Regions from separate parts of the Enterococcus bulliens genome, predicted to be linked through region 2. Evidence: riboswitches for the same ligand, from Rfam matches in the RefSeq annotation. Region 2 holds a riboswitch; the other holds the start of a gene.
What was found. Region 2 has a riboswitch for thiamine pyrophosphate ahead of ACWOEC_RS06465 (TenA family protein). Riboswitches for the same ligand answer to the same signal wherever they lie in the genome.
Positions count from the first base shown of each region.

Region 1: linked by a shared signal. The riboswitch ahead of thiT (energy-coupled thiamine transporter ThiT) and the one ahead of ACWOEC_RS06465 (TenA family protein) in region 2 are both predicted to bind thiamine pyrophosphate.

Region 1 is NZ_JBSMXK010000016.1:21,947-29,571, forward strand. Features, by position in the region: gene ACWOEC_RS08820 (heavy metal translocating P-type ATPase) at 1-653, opposite strand, end outside; gene ACWOEC_RS08825 (ROK family protein) at 728-1,627, opposite strand; gene ACWOEC_RS08830 (NAD(P)/FAD-dependent oxidoreductase) at 1,710-2,915, opposite strand; gene ACWOEC_RS08835 (1,4-dihydroxy-2-naphthoate polyprenyltransferase) at 2,946-3,848, opposite strand; gene ACWOEC_RS08840 (polyprenyl synthetase family protein) at 3,957-4,937, shown strand; gene thiT (energy-coupled thiamine transporter ThiT) at 4,998-5,513, opposite strand; TPP riboswitch at 5,594-5,696, opposite strand; gene ACWOEC_RS08850 (serine hydrolase) at 5,748-6,797, opposite strand; gene ACWOEC_RS08855 (DNA-3-methyladenine glycosylase I) at 6,794-7,315, opposite strand; gene ACWOEC_RS08860 (methionine ABC transporter permease) at 7,449-7,625, opposite strand, start outside.
Region 2 is NZ_JBSMXK010000010.1:678-8,302, reverse strand. Features, by position in the region: gene ACWOEC_RS06475 (RNA-guided endonuclease TnpB family protein) at 1-998, shown strand, start outside; gene ytpR (YtpR family tRNA-binding protein) at 1,228-1,839, shown strand; TPP riboswitch at 1,884-1,981, shown strand; TPP riboswitch at 2,045-2,141, shown strand; gene ACWOEC_RS06465 (TenA family protein) at 2,162-2,797, shown strand; gene thiM (hydroxyethylthiazole kinase) at 2,794-3,543, shown strand; gene thiD (bifunctional hydroxymethylpyrimidine kinase/phosphomethylpyrimidine kinase) at 3,536-4,357, shown strand; gene thiE (thiamine phosphate synthase) at 4,338-4,955, shown strand; gene ACWOEC_RS06445 (VOC family protein) at 4,961-5,344, shown strand; gene ACWOEC_RS06440 (S1C family serine protease) at 5,501-6,805, opposite strand; gene rlmH (23S rRNA (pseudouridine(1915)-N(3))-methyltransferase RlmH) at 7,095-7,574, shown strand.

The sequences.
Region 1 (7,625 bases), on a different contig from region 2:
CCTTTGGTAAAAAATACTCGTCCAATGATTAAAACCGGCGTCGCCAGTATCAATTGTAGTGTTGCCGCAACGATTGGCGCATGATGACTACTGATCTGATGCCAAATTGGTAATCCAATCATTTCACCCATCGCAAGATACAATAAAGGGATCGTAAAGACTGCCGACCAGATAAATCGATGCCACATGTGGTGGATAGCTTGTTGTTTCTTGTCTTTTTGATTGATATCTGGCTGCTTTTCTACTACTAAATGATAGCCTGCGTCCGTTACTGCTCGAGCGATCGTGACGATCGAGATATCCGCGCTGACAAAAGATACTTGTAATGTTTCAGTCGCGAGATTGACTGTGGCTTTTTTTACACCAGCTAACTGACTGACTACATGTTCTACTGTTTGCGCACAACTAGCACACGTCATCCCCTCCACTGGTAATGTCATTTGAGTGATTGGATCGACTAGCTGATACCCTGCGTCTGCTACTGCTTGTGAGAGAGTGGAAAATGAAATTTCCGCATCTTCTGTGATCTGTAGTGTTTCATTCGCAAGATTGACCGTGGCCTTTTTCACATGCGGTAGTTTTGCGACAGCTTTTTCGACCGTTTGGGCACAACTAGCGCATGTCATTCCTTCAACTTGAAATTGTTTATGCACAAGAATTCACTCCTTTAGTTCGTCTTCTTGTTCATATCCTACTTCTATCGTTTACGTTTGTCAACGATTAAACACTAAGATGACAGTTCTGTTCGCAAGGCATAGACTGCACCTAAACAATTTGCATGATTTTGAAATTGACAGGCTTCAATCACTACCGGGGTAAAGGTTTGTTGATAAAATGCATCATGATTTAATATTTTCGTATACTGACGATTGATTTCTGTAATCAATAAAGGTTGAGCACTGATTCCTCCACCGATGACGATCTTTTCTGGATCAAAGATACATTGTAGATTAAAGAGCAATGAAGCGATTTGGAAACAATAGCCTTCAAATAGATCATATAATGATTTAGACGAATTTTTATTCAAGTGTTCAAATACTGTCTGACCATCTGTTATATCCTCTAGTTCTAGTAAGCGTGCTGCTTGTTTGATAAATCTGGCAGCTGAAAGTTGTGCACCCGTCATTACCTGTTTATCTGGTAGGCTCGGATGATTCAAAATAAAACTAAACTCGCCAGCTTGAAAATTTTTTCCTTCCAAAAGTTTCCCATCAACTAATAAACCACCACCGACACCAGTCCCTAATGTCAGACCGACTGCTTGTCTAATACCTTGTAAACTACCTAGCCAATATTCACCTAAAATCGCAGCTTTACCATCATTTTGAATAGCAACCGGTAACGTACAGCCGATTTTTTCAAAAAAGTCCGCAAATGAAAAGTGATCTAAAAAAGTCAATGAACCTCCATGATAAACTATTTTTGTCGTGGTATCGATCTTTCCGGGACAACTGATTCCCACTCCCTGACAAGTATCTGGTAGTTCATTTAAGATATTCTCGATACACGTTAAAAATTGTTGTTTTGTTTTCGGTGTATCGGTCGTCTTCACATCAGAAAGTTCACCTTCTTTAGTAATATATGCTTGTTTGATCTGAGTCCCGCCAATATCCAATGCACAGTACATCAAACCGCCTCCTTTTCTTACTACTTTAGCGAAAAAAAAAGAAGCAATCAAGTTTCCTTGATTGCTTCTTTGAACGATCGACTTAATGATATAGATCAAAACGACCTTTAGCGAATACTTCTTTAAATCCACCAGTTTCCATTAATGATTTGTTTTCAATCATTTTCTTCACGAATGAAGCTGGATATCCTTTGATTCCAGTATTTCCAACCATACCAAATGCATGCGTATTTCCGATTGAAGCTACAGAACCTTGAGATTTAAACGTAAATTCTTGTGTTGCTTGACCATTTAATTGGTTCAAGATGTTTTTAGCAGCGTGTGTTCCCATTTTCAAAGCGATTTGTGCAGTTGTTGGGTAAGGACGATTTGATTCTTTATCCATTACAGCAGACACATCACCAATTAGATAAACATCGTTGTGATTTGGATCAGTCAAGTCAGCATTGACCATTACGCGGCCACGACGTTCTTCAAATCCAGATTCACCGATTACCGTGCTTCCGCTAACACCTGTTGTCCAGATGATCGTAGCAGCTTCTAGTTCACCCATTGTTTCGTCTTTACCGTCTTGGTAGACAACTGTTTCAGGTTTGATTGCTTTGATTGCTTTACCAGTCATTAATTTAACATCCCATTTAGCTAAGTGATCTAAACAGTAATTTGTTAAATCATCGTTGAACATTGGTAAGATTGTTGGGGCAGCTTCGACACAGAAAATTTCGATTTCTTTTGGATCTACGCCAGCGATTTTTGCATAACGTGGACGTGCTTCTACTAAAGAACCAACTAATTCGATACCAGTAAATCCAGCACCACAAACAACTAATTTTAGATATTTTTTATCTTTTGTTTGTTTGTATTTTGCCATGCTTGCTAAAATGTGCTCATGGATTTTGTTAGCTGAATCAATAGTTACCATCTCTAAAGCATTTTCTTCAGCACCTTCGATTCCAAATGTTTCAGAACGGAAACCTAAAGAAACGATCAAGTAATCATAATGGATTGGTGATCCATTTTTTAATGTTACTTCTTTTTTGTCTGCATCAATTTTTTCAACGCGGTCTTGCACAAAAGTAGTTACTTTTGGATTCACTACGTCTTTGATTGGATAGCAAATTTTTTCTTTTGGTTGTGTCCCAGCAGCTACTTCATGTAGATAAGTTGCTTCATAATGGTAATCATTTTGATCCACTAATGTAATATGGAAATCTCCAGCTTTTTTCTGCAAAGTTTTTAAGGCCATTAAGCCTGCATAACCTGCACCTAAAATCGTCACTTCTTTCACGATTCGTCCCTCTTCTTTCTATAATAAAAATTAAATTAAGATACCCAACAGATAAGTTAGTACTTGCACAGCCGATCCGACAGCTAAAATACGAATAGCACAGATAAATGTTTCTCTTTTCACTTGTTTTGCTAAAAACAGTTTCGTTTGTTTGTAAACAAAAGGCACAATCACTAGTGATAATAAAACTGTTACAGGTGCCAATTGCAATAGTACAGACGCAATAATTCCTATAAATGCAAACAGATTAAAAAACACAAATAAATTTAATGAACCTTTTCGTCCTAAATAATGTGCTAATGTATACCGTTTATTCTTCTCATCTTCTTCCATATCACATGTGTTATTTGCAAGCATTAAGTTTGCAATCCACAGTGTATTCGGCAATGCTATAATAAAAATACTGGAAATACTTGAAAAATTCCATTCAAACGATTCATACGTGTTTAAGTACACACAAATCAATGAGATCATAAAGCCCATGGTAAACCCAGAGAAAAACTCGCCTAAAGGCAAGCTAGACAAAGGTCTAGGACCAGATGAATAAAAAATTCCTACTAAGTAACAGTATAATCCCATCCAAAAAAGTGGCCAGCCAACAAAATACGCAAGGGTCAATCCCATAATTGCGGAAACGATAATCATACTGGTCATCAGCCAGAACACCAAGCGAACCGATAGATTTTCCCGACCAATAATATTGGTTTTTTCGCGATAATCATGAACATCTGTTGCGTGATGGTAATCGTTATAGTTGTCGAGCATATCGACGGCCATATTGAATAAAAACATTGCAAGAAAATAAATTAGAACAAATCCGAGATGAATGGACCGGTAATGATACCAACTATAACACAATCCGATCAAAAATGGTAACACACTTGCGGTTTTTGCTTTAAATTCTACTAATTCTAAGAATACTTTTAATGACATACGCTTCTCCTTTCATTGAATTGTTACAAGTTGTATAAAATTAGCCAATTTGATAGAAAATAAGGTAGAATATGACTATCCTATTATAACTACCGAAAGGGCTGTATTATGCACTCATACTGGAACGATTATCCTACAATTCAGAGCAAACTCCAAGTCGTTTGCTCAATTTTAGAAGAACACATGACGATTCGTAACAAAGAAATCCAAGAAACTTTGGTTGAATTTAGCCGCGCAGGTGGCAAATACCTTCGTCCAGCCTTCTTTTTTTTATTTGCTGAATTGGGAGATAGTACAAAACAAGACAAAGACCGCTTAGCAAAAATTGCGGCATCAATTGAATTACTTCACATGGCAACATTGATCCATGATGATATTATCGATGATTCTCCACTACGTCGTGGTGTGATCACTGTACAATCGCACTATGGTAAAGACGTAGCTGTCTATACTGGGGATTTACTATTTACTTTATTTTTTGAGTTACTGATCGATACGATGAACGGCTCACCATTTATGCAAACCAACGCTCAAGCAATGAAACAATTGCTACTAGGTGAACTTGATCAAATGAACAACCGCTTTAAAGAAAATGAAACGATCGAAGATTATGTTCAAAGCGTCGATGGTAAAACGGCGGAATTATTTTGGTTAGCTTGCTTAGAAGGGGCTCATTTTGGGCAAACTTCACAAGAAATCGAAAAATTAGCTGGTGAGATCGGCCGCAATATCGGGATCGCATTCCAAGTTTATGATGATATCTTAGACTACACGGCTGATGAAGAAGTCTTACAAAAACCGGTTTTAGAAGATTTAGCGCAAGGTGTCTACACTGTGCCGCTACTGTTAGCAAAATCAGAGCACGCAGAAGCATTTAAACCTTTGTTAGACAAAAAGGAACAACTGACACCAGAAGATGCCAAACAAGTAGCCAAACTTGTTCATCACTATGATGGTGTAGAAAAAGCCAAAGCCTTTGCTAGAGATTATACTGAGCGAGCATTAAACGGTATTCAACAATTACCACAAGGTCCTGCTCGTGACCAAATCGAAAAACTAACCCGACAATTACTTGAACGTAATTATTAATTGTCCATTATCTTTACCTTTGTGAAAAAATGAACCGAGAGCGATCGCTCTCGGTTCATTTTATTTTGGCTGAAAAATATGACTAATCTTTAATAAAATCAATACGGCAATCATCGTAACCAGTGCTGTTGCTAGTCCACTGGCACCATTCATTACAAGTGAGAAGAGCCACGGCTTCATTCCCCAAAGAGCATAAGCTCCCCAAAAGATCCAACCCGCGATAAAATGAAAAATGTAACGTACAAATGTGCCTAAAAACACACCTTGAATTGCGGCGATCGTTACTTGATGACGGTTATCTCGTGTTAAGCCATTTTGCAGTTTAACTGCATATATCCCGGCTAATCCCAGACAAGCATCTGCTATTGGGTATTCTAGTACGACTTGAACCGGTGTTAAGAAATAAGCTATCCCTGTTACAAAATGCAATAATCCCCAAACAAGTCCTGCCGCCATTCCTGCTTTGACTCCACGTCTCAAAGCAAATACGATCAGTGGGATCTGACCTAAAGATATTGAAAAACTACTGCCGATATTTAGTGGAATAAAAGACAACACGATTCCCAGTGCTGCCATGATCGTTCCTTCCACCCATATCCGATTTTTTTGTTGCAAAAAAAGTCCTCCTTTGTCTGAATCCACAAAGGAGGACACATTTATGTCACTCTCACAATCCCTACGTTCGCATGATCGAAACAGGTTCAGAGGGTTTAGAGCACTGCTCATTCTCAGCCCAGATGGACTCCCCTTTGTGAATCATTCAATTTTTTTGTTCCTAGATAGCATAACATAATGATAAAAAAGCGCAAGTTATTTTGAATTCAACACGTTATTACTTGCTGCGGCCAGACTTGCTAATAAGTTTTCACCCGATTCCATTGTATCGTTATCCGCAGATAGGATCGCCACCAAATACGGTGTATCATTACTTGGGACTTGTCCGATACTATTGACGATCCACGTTTCACTACCATCTTCTTTTTCATCATTTAACCAGCCATTTTTTAAGGCAACATTCTCAGAAAGTGTGCCGATCCCAAAACGTTGCTCATCAGAAACATTTCGCATCAACTCTTGGATCTGAGCTTGTTCGTCTTTTGTTAAATAATCAGAAGTCTCAAAAACAGTCCGTAACAACTTGATTTGATCACTTGCTGTCGTTTGAGTCAATCCCCAACTCTCTTCATCGACTTTCGTATCGTTCATATTCAAGGTATCAAACATAGCTTGTAACGCAGTTAAACCACCTGCTTTTTCATCTAATAAATAGGTTGTATCCTCGTTGTCGCTATCTTCGATCATTGAACGTAAAGGCTCTAAGTCATCTTCATCAAGGGTCTCCCCATTTTCACGGATCGTATGCAATAAAAGGGTCGCGACAGCTACTTTGACGATACTTGCGGTATAAAAATGCTCGTTACTATTTTGATCAGTAATCAATTGACCATCTGCCCAAATCGCGATACTTACTGGATTTTTTTGTTCGGTTAAAATTGGTTGCCAAGCATTTTTCAAACGCGTCTCTAGCGTGTCCGTCGTTTTTGCCAATTCGTTTTCTTGCTTAGTATCAGTCGCTTTTTTCGTCGTTTGAAATAAACGATGAACCGCTACGACTTTAGGAATATGTAGTTGGCTAACGACTAGTGTCGCACTCAACCAAAAACACATCGTCAATACTAAATAGAGCGACAAACGGTTACGAAAATGATATTTTTTAGCGAGCACTGTTTGAACGACTAAAAGCACTAGCGCTAAAATCAATAAAAAACTAATAAACCAATAGGAGATCATCAGATATACTACTAAAAGACCGATGATACTAATCCCAGTCCATTTTAAATACTTGTTAATACAGGTCATACCTCTCTAAATGCACACTGTTTTTCATGATCATTGACCATTCCTACAGCTTGCATGAACGAGTAGCTCGTTGTGGGTCCAACAAATTTAAAGCCTCGTTTTTTTAATTCCTTACTCAAAAAAAGCGCCGTCTCTTTAGGGTCGGGCATATAGACCGTAAATGTTGCAAAATAAGTCGCCAAATCACCAAATGTTACTTGTAATTCTTGTGCGGCTTGTGCGTTTGCAATTACGGCTTCGATTTTTTTACGGTGACGTATGATCCCTTGATTTTCCATCAGTTCATCGACTTTTTCAGGGGTGAGTTGTGCGATTTCTGGAATCGACCAGTTCGCAAATGCTGCGGTAAAATTAGCCCGTTTTTTTAGGATCGTTGACCAACTTAGGCCAGACTGCATCAATTCAAGAGTCAGTGCTTCAAACAATGCTTCATCTGTTTGATGGACTTTTCCCCATTCTGTATCATGGTAAGCTTGTTCGATTGGATCCTCTTTTACCCATTGACAACGATAGACCATGGTAACTCCTCCTTATAGCTCAGATACTCTCTTGATTATAGCAAGTTTCTATGAAAAAATCGTGACGAAAGCTTTAGAAAAACATGACAAAAAAACGCTAACTTCTCCATTGAATGAGAAGCTAACGTTTGATCTAGTGGGTAAAATAGCTCGCGATTTTATCGCCAGTCCATTGAATGATCTGCACTAATATGACAAGAAGTAAAATGACACTCAACAAGACACCAGTTTCATAGCGATTGTACCCGTATTGAATCGCCAAGTCACCGATCCCACCGGCTCCGATCGTACCGACCATCGCCGAGTATCC
Region 2 (7,625 bases):
TCGGTAAATTCGGCATGAACTACTTGATTAAAGCTATGAAATTAGAATTTCCATTCATCAAATCCGCTGAAAGTACAAGCTTACTTTATACTTCTGCGGATCTAAACGACTCATTTTCAAGATTCTTCAAAAAACAAACAAAGTTTCCTCGATTCAAATCGAAGAAAAACCCTAAACATAGTTACAAATCAAATTGTGTAAACAATAATATTTCTGTTGTGGATGACCATGTGATTCGATTGCCAAAACTAGGTCTTGTGAAAGCAAATGGCTTACACCGTATCAATGGCAAAATCAAGAGTGCTGTTATTCGAAAAAATTCGAACGGATCATTTACGGCAACCATTCAGGTGGAACATGAACCTTCAACATTAGCTAAGACTAATCGTTGTATTGGTATTGATTTAGGGATTTCTTATTTAGCAATACAATCGAATGGTGTACAATTACCAAATAAAAATTTCGAACGCACTTTGTCTAAAAAGCGTAAGCTTTGGGAACGAAAACTTGCTAGACGTAGAATACAAGCAAAAAAACAAATTAGTCTAGCCAAAGAACAAGGTATTGAGCTTGAGCTGTCTTCGTTTAAAAACTTAGAAAAAGCTCGTATCATGGTGGCGGAAATTAACCGGAAAATCATGAACCAAAGAGAAGACTATCTTCAAAAGTACACGACTGGTTTAGTAAAACAATTCGACACCATCGTGATTGAAGAGTTAAAAGTATCCAACATGATGAAGAACCATCATTTGTCACGTTCCATAGCTGATGCATCTTGGGCGAAAATCAAGTCCATGCTGCAATACAAGTGTGACTGGTATGGTAGAGAATTGGTTATTGTTTCCTCTCATTATACGAGCCAAATTTGTTCTTCATGTGGTGAGAACACTGGTAAAAAACCACTACATATTCGTGAATTTACTTGTTCTCATTGTGAAACACATCATGATAGAGATATCAATGCGAGTATCAACATCTTAAACAAAGCGTTTGCCTAACGTTAAAGGCACTGGTATGGGACATCCTGCAATCAACAATGTAGTATGCCATGGTTAATAGGAGACACCGCTGTTGTTTAGAAAGTTAAATATCAAGTATGCTCTGTTCCCAAAAGCTCTGTTGCTTTAGCAATGAGTAGTTCACATTAAAAAATTAGCATCAAACGAGAATTCAAAGTAAAAGTTTGGTAAGATATGAAACGAAGAATAGATTTTAGGAGGAACGAAAATGATTTTTGCATACAATAAAGAACATGTCAGCGATACATTATTAACGATTTTAGAAGACGATAAGGGCATGGAACAACAAACAGAACGTAAAGGTGATATCGCAAAATTAACAACCGAAGATGGACGAATCATCGGCTGGAATTTCTTTAACATTTCAGAAAAATTAACGATCGATGAGCGTGGTCAAGTCTATTTAACAGACGATCAAGTGACTGTCTTAAATACTTGGTTACAAGAAGAAGGATTCACAGAACAATTAACACCTGATCACGAACCGAAATTTGTCGTGGGATTTGTAAAAGAATGCGTACCTCATGAAGATAGTGATCATTTATCGATTACTAAAATTGAGATCGATAACAACAAGGAATTACAAATCGTTTGTGGTGCACCCAACATTCGTCAAGGATTAAAAGTCGTTGTCGCTAAACCAGGTGCGATGATGCCTGATGGCCTATTGATCTGGCCTGGTGAATTACGTGGTGTTGAAAGCTTTGGGATGGTATGTTCTGCTAAAGAATTACACCTAAAAGACGCACCGAAAAAACGTGGAATCTTAGAGTTACCACAAGATGCTGTTGTAGGTGAAGCATTCCCAGTCGGTCAATAGCGACTTGTGTTTTTAGAGTGACTATAGTAAGGTAGACATTAGTAAAATCATTGCGGGGGGACTTTTATAGTTGAGAAGGTTAAAACCTGACCCTTAGAACCTGACAGTTAACACTGACGTAGGGAGCAGAAGTTTGGATCACTCACCTTATTTGAGTAAACTTTGCGCTCTCCATTTATTGATGGAGAGCTTTTTTTTCGCAATTTTTTTATTACGGGGGGACTATTTAGTTGAGAAGGTTAAAACCTGACCCTTAGAACCTGGCAGTTAAGACTGGCGTAGGGAGTAATTGCTTGCGTCTTCCAAATCAAGGAGGAAAAACATGTTTTATTCATTGGCAGTATCAGATGCCCAAACACCTTACCAGATGTGTTTGACACATCCATTTGTCACACAAGTAAAGGAATCGACTTTACAAAAAGTTAGCTTTGCATATTATTTACGGCAAGATCAAGAGTACCTCAAGCATTACGTTATTTGTTTACAAAAATGGCAACGATCATTACCCAAAAAATATCATGGCTTTATCGATGATATGATCTTAGAAGTGAAAGAAAAAGAAGAAATATTCCAAAGACGTGCGTTAAGTGAACTCCCCCAAGTAGACTACGTTTCGGATTCGATTACGACACGCTATATCGAGCATTTATACGCTAGTTTAGCTACTAACAATCATGCGTATATCTATGCGTCGTTATTAGCCTGTCCATTTATTTATCAACAGCTTGCACAAGACGTTAGATTAGATACGATTCAAGAACCTTTGTATCGTGAATGGTTTTCGTTATATCAGACGACAGAAGCTAAACAAATCCAACAGCTACAAGAAGCACGATTGGCAGACTTTTGTCAGCTCGAGCAATGTACGCTTGAAAGTTGTGTCCCATATTTTACGCAAAGTATGATCGATGAAGTATTATTCTTTGCGATGCCGTTACATCAGGAGGTGACCGTATGAGTCTTCAAGCAATTTTTGCTGCCACCCCCTTGATCCACTGTTTAACCAATCAAGTCGTTATGACGCAAACTGCCAATGCCTTACTCGCAGTAAATGCCTCACCGATCATGACCGATGAACCATTAGAAGTGCCTGAGATCACGAGCTTGGCACAAGGCGTATTGATCAATATCGGGACGATGACAGCTCAAACAAGAATAGCGATGAAACTTGCCGTCAAAACGGCCAATCAAAAGCTAATCCCAGTCGTATTAGATCCAGTTGGTATCGGTGCTAGTTCATTTCGTTTTACTTTTGTCGAAGACCTATTGAGAAATACTCAAATCAGTGTACTACGATGCAATCAAGGCGAACTTGCGACGATTGCGCGTGAACCTTGGCTGACAAAGGGTGTCGATAGTGGTCAAGGAGAATTTGATTGTGAAGTGATTGCAAAACGAGTAGCTAGGCAGTATGGGTGCATTGTAGTCGTAACGGGAGCTAGTGACTTGGTGACCGATGGCGATATAGTCCAATTGATCAAAGGCGGGAATACACTTATCACACGGATTACGGGAACAGGTTGTTTGCTGAGTGCTTTACTAGCTGCTGGAATTGCAAGTATTGATAAAAAAGAAGCATTAAGCACGTGTGCAACGATTTGTGAAGAGTACAAAGCGATTGTGACTTCAATCAAAAACTTAGGCAGTGGAATGATCCAGATCATCAATGGTCTAGCGATTCGTGCGGAGGTGGAACATGATTAAATGTGCTTGTACGATAGCTGGGTCTGATAGTGGTGGTGGTGCAGGGATTCAAGCGGATCTCAAAACGTTTCAAGAAGCAGGCGTATATGGCACGTCGGTCCTCACGGCTGTAACCGCGCAAAATACATTAGGTGTCGAACAAATTGAAGCTTCAAGTCCTGCGATTATTGCAGCGCAGTTAGATGCGATCCAAACAGACTTTTTGATCAAAGCTTATAAAATAGGGATGTTGTTTGATGAAACAATCATTGAACTTGTAGCCAGTAAGCTAGAAGCCAAAGAAGTACCGATCGTAGTGGATCCTGTGATGGTCGCTAAAGGTGGAGCAAGTTTATTACAATTAGAAGCAATCGAAGCTTTAAAAACGAAGCTCTTACCACTTGCAACGATTTGTACTCCGAATTTGCCAGAAGCTGAGATCATTACTGGAATCCAGATTACTGATGATCGGAGTCTACAACAAGCAGCAGAAAAAATACTCCAGTTAGGTGTCGAAACAGTCGTCATGAAAGGCGGGCATGCAATCGGAAAACAAGCAATCGATATCGTGTTTTCAGTACATGAAGCACCGTATCGTTTGCTGACACCACGTTACGAAACAGCACATACACACGGGACTGGCTGTACATTTTCAGCTGCAATCACGGCACATTTAGCACAGGGGATGTCTGTCAAAACAGCAATCATCGAAGCCAAAAGATTTATTGATCGCGCGATTTTTCATTCTCTGCATCTAGGTCACGGTCATGGACCGACCAATCACTTTGCCTATAAAAAGACAGGAGGCGATGTCGATGTCCAACTATTTAGCTAATTATTTGGTTTTTGGAACACCAGACTGTTTCTATCATGAGCCACTTAATCTTTTAGAGCAAGCTTTAAAAGCTGGGATAACCTGTGTCCAATTACGTGAAAAAGGCCCAATAGCTTTAACTGGTACTAAAAAAATCGTATTTGCTAAATCATGTCGAAAACTATGTACACAATATGATGTGCCTTTTTTTGTAAACGATGATCTAGAATTAGCATTAATGGTAGATGCAGATGGTATTCATGTCGGTCAAGATGATTTAGCAGTAGCTGTCATTCGTCAAAAGGCCCCACATTTAAAAATTGGCCTATCGGTACACACGAACGCTCAAGCCAAACAAGCGATCGCACAGCATGTCGATTATGTGGGGATTGGTCCAATCTATGAAACGACCACAAAAAAAGATGGTATCCAAAGTTCACCGGATTTTTTAGCAGCGATCTGTCAAACATATCCTAACTTACCTGTAGTCGCGATTGGTGGGATCAATGGTGAGAATCAACGTGCGTTACGCAAGATGGGTGCGAGTGGAATTGCAGTAGTCTCTGCGATCACAAAGCAGTATGATATTACAAAAGCAGTAAAACGAATCAAGGAGTGAAATAAATGGATATTCAAACCGTTACCTATATGGCAAAAGATTATGATGAGGCGATTGCTTATTTTACCGAAAAATGGGGATTCGTTCTTTTACAGGATGAAGTACAAGTAGAATATGACCGTCGTTTTGTACTAGTGGCTCCAAATAAAACAACAGCGATGCGTCTATTGATCAAACAAGCGAAGACACCAGAAGAACAAGCTCTAGTTGGACGGCAAGCAGGTGATGATGTTTTTCTATTTTTACAAACTGAAGCATTTGAAGAAGAATATGCACAACTAAAGGCAAAACAACTAAAGGCAAATGGCGTACGATTTTTAAGATCATTGAAGATCTATATGGAAACAAATGGGATTTTATCGGAAATTAGACAAAAAATAGGGATGTGACAAAAATCTATCACATCTCCTATAAATCGAATAAACGGTGTTCCGGAAGTAGCTCTTTTAAAAATAAGCCGCATCATTACCGAAATAGACGAATCTATTATCGGAATAATGCGGCTTATTTTTTAGAGCTGCCCACTTCTGTCACAGCCTAATTTTTTATTGACCTGGAATGGTATTATTTGAATTTGTATTGCTGTTTGATTGATTTAAGATCGATTGATCGACACTTAGTTCAACTGTCACAGTTTTTTCTTGATCACCACGGTAGAAAGTGATTTCCATCTTATCACCAACTGCTTTTTTATAGAGAGCTGCTCTTAATTCAGTTGTATTTGAGATTTCTTCACCATCGATTTTTGTGATCACATCGTATTTTTCTAGACCAGCTTTTTCAGCAGGTGTGCCATTTGCGACGCTTAATACGACAACACCGCTTTTCACTGAACTAGGTACTTTCAAGACTTGTTCTTGTTGCTCAGAAGAAATCGAGCTTAAATCATACATCGATACACCGAGTGCTGGACGACTGATTTTACCATTTTTTTCTAGTTGATTGATCACGGTTACTACATCGTTACTTGGAATCGCAAATCCCATACCTTCAACGCTCACACCACTAGAAGTACCAGAGCTTGCGATTTTACTTGAGTTGATCCCGATGACTTGTCCTTTGATATTGATCAGTGGGCCACCAGAGTTTCCTGGGTTGATCGCAGCATCTGTTTGGATCGCATTGATGTTGACTTGTTGTCCTTCATCATTTGTACTCGTTACTTGGCGGTTTAATGAAGAGATGATTCCTTCTGTTACAGAGTTCGCATATTCAGAACCTAGAGGAGAACCGATCGCAATAGCAGGTTCGCCGACTTTAAGACTTGCTGAATCACCAAAATCTGCGACCGTTGTGACTTTATCAGAATCGATTTTAAGTACAGCTAAGTCGGTATAGGCATCCGTTCCGACTAATTCAGCTTTGACTTTAGTACCATCAGCTAATAACACTTCAAGTTCACTTTGTCCTTCAACTACGTGATTATTTGTTACGATATAGGCAGTTTTTCCGTCTTTTTTGTAGATTACACCACTACCTTCACTTGCAGTTTCTAGATTACTTTCATCCCCAGTAGAACCAGAACTATTGCCATTTTGATTATTATTTCCAAACAGACCACCGTATTGGTCGTTTAAATTATTCGATTGTAGATTGATGATTGAGACTACTGCACCTTGGACTTTTTCTACAGCTTGCGTCACATCGCTAGTTACATTGTATTTCACGTTGCTTACATTCGTGCTACCAGAGTTGTTTGTAGCTGTTGTCGATACACTTGTCGAAGTAGAAGAATTTGCACCTGTAGCAAGATATAACCCGCCAAAACTTAAAGCACCGCCGATCACGCCACTTAATAATCCGATTCCAACTTTTTGAATCATTGATGATTTTTTTGGTTTTTGTTCCATCTATATGGTCCTCCAATCTATTGATCTTATCAATAGTATAATCTTATTCATTACGTTTAGTCTACTTTAAGAGTTTGAACAAAATATGAAGAACTTGGGATCAAAGACTGTGAAACAATTGAATAATTTACGAAAAAATCCACAGACTATGTAAAAAATTAGAAGAGTTATCCACAAATTGTGGATAACTCTTTAAAATTGTGGATACAAACATTCGTTCTATTTTTTCGTTAAAACCAATCCGTAAAATCGTGTATAATAAAATAGAATCTATCAAAGGAGAAACAACATGAATATCAAAATTATCACCGTTGGAAAGTTAAAAGAAAAATATTTAGTCGCAGGAATTCAAGAATACACCAAACGATTAAAAAGCTATTGTAAAATCGAATTGATCGAAGTACCAGACGAAAAAGCACCAGAAAATCTCAGTGAAGCCGAAATGCTTCAAGTCAAAGAAAAAGAAGGCGAACGGATTTTAGCCAAAATCAAAGAACAAGAATACGTCTACGCACTAGCGATCAATGGACAGAACCCTTCTAGTGAAGCTTTTGCGAAACAACTTGATCAACTTGCGATCCAAGGCAAAAGTAATCTCGTCTTTATTATTGGCGGATCATTAGGACTAAGCGACACTGTTTTAAAACGCAGCCAAGCCCAGATCTCATTTGGTAAAATGACCTATCCTCATCAATTGATGCGCCTGATTTTAGTCGAACAAATCTATCGTGCGTTTCGCATCAATAAAAACGAACCGTATCATAAATGATGCGGTTTTTTGGTAGATGGATGTTGATATAGAAGGGTTCTTGGTTAAGAA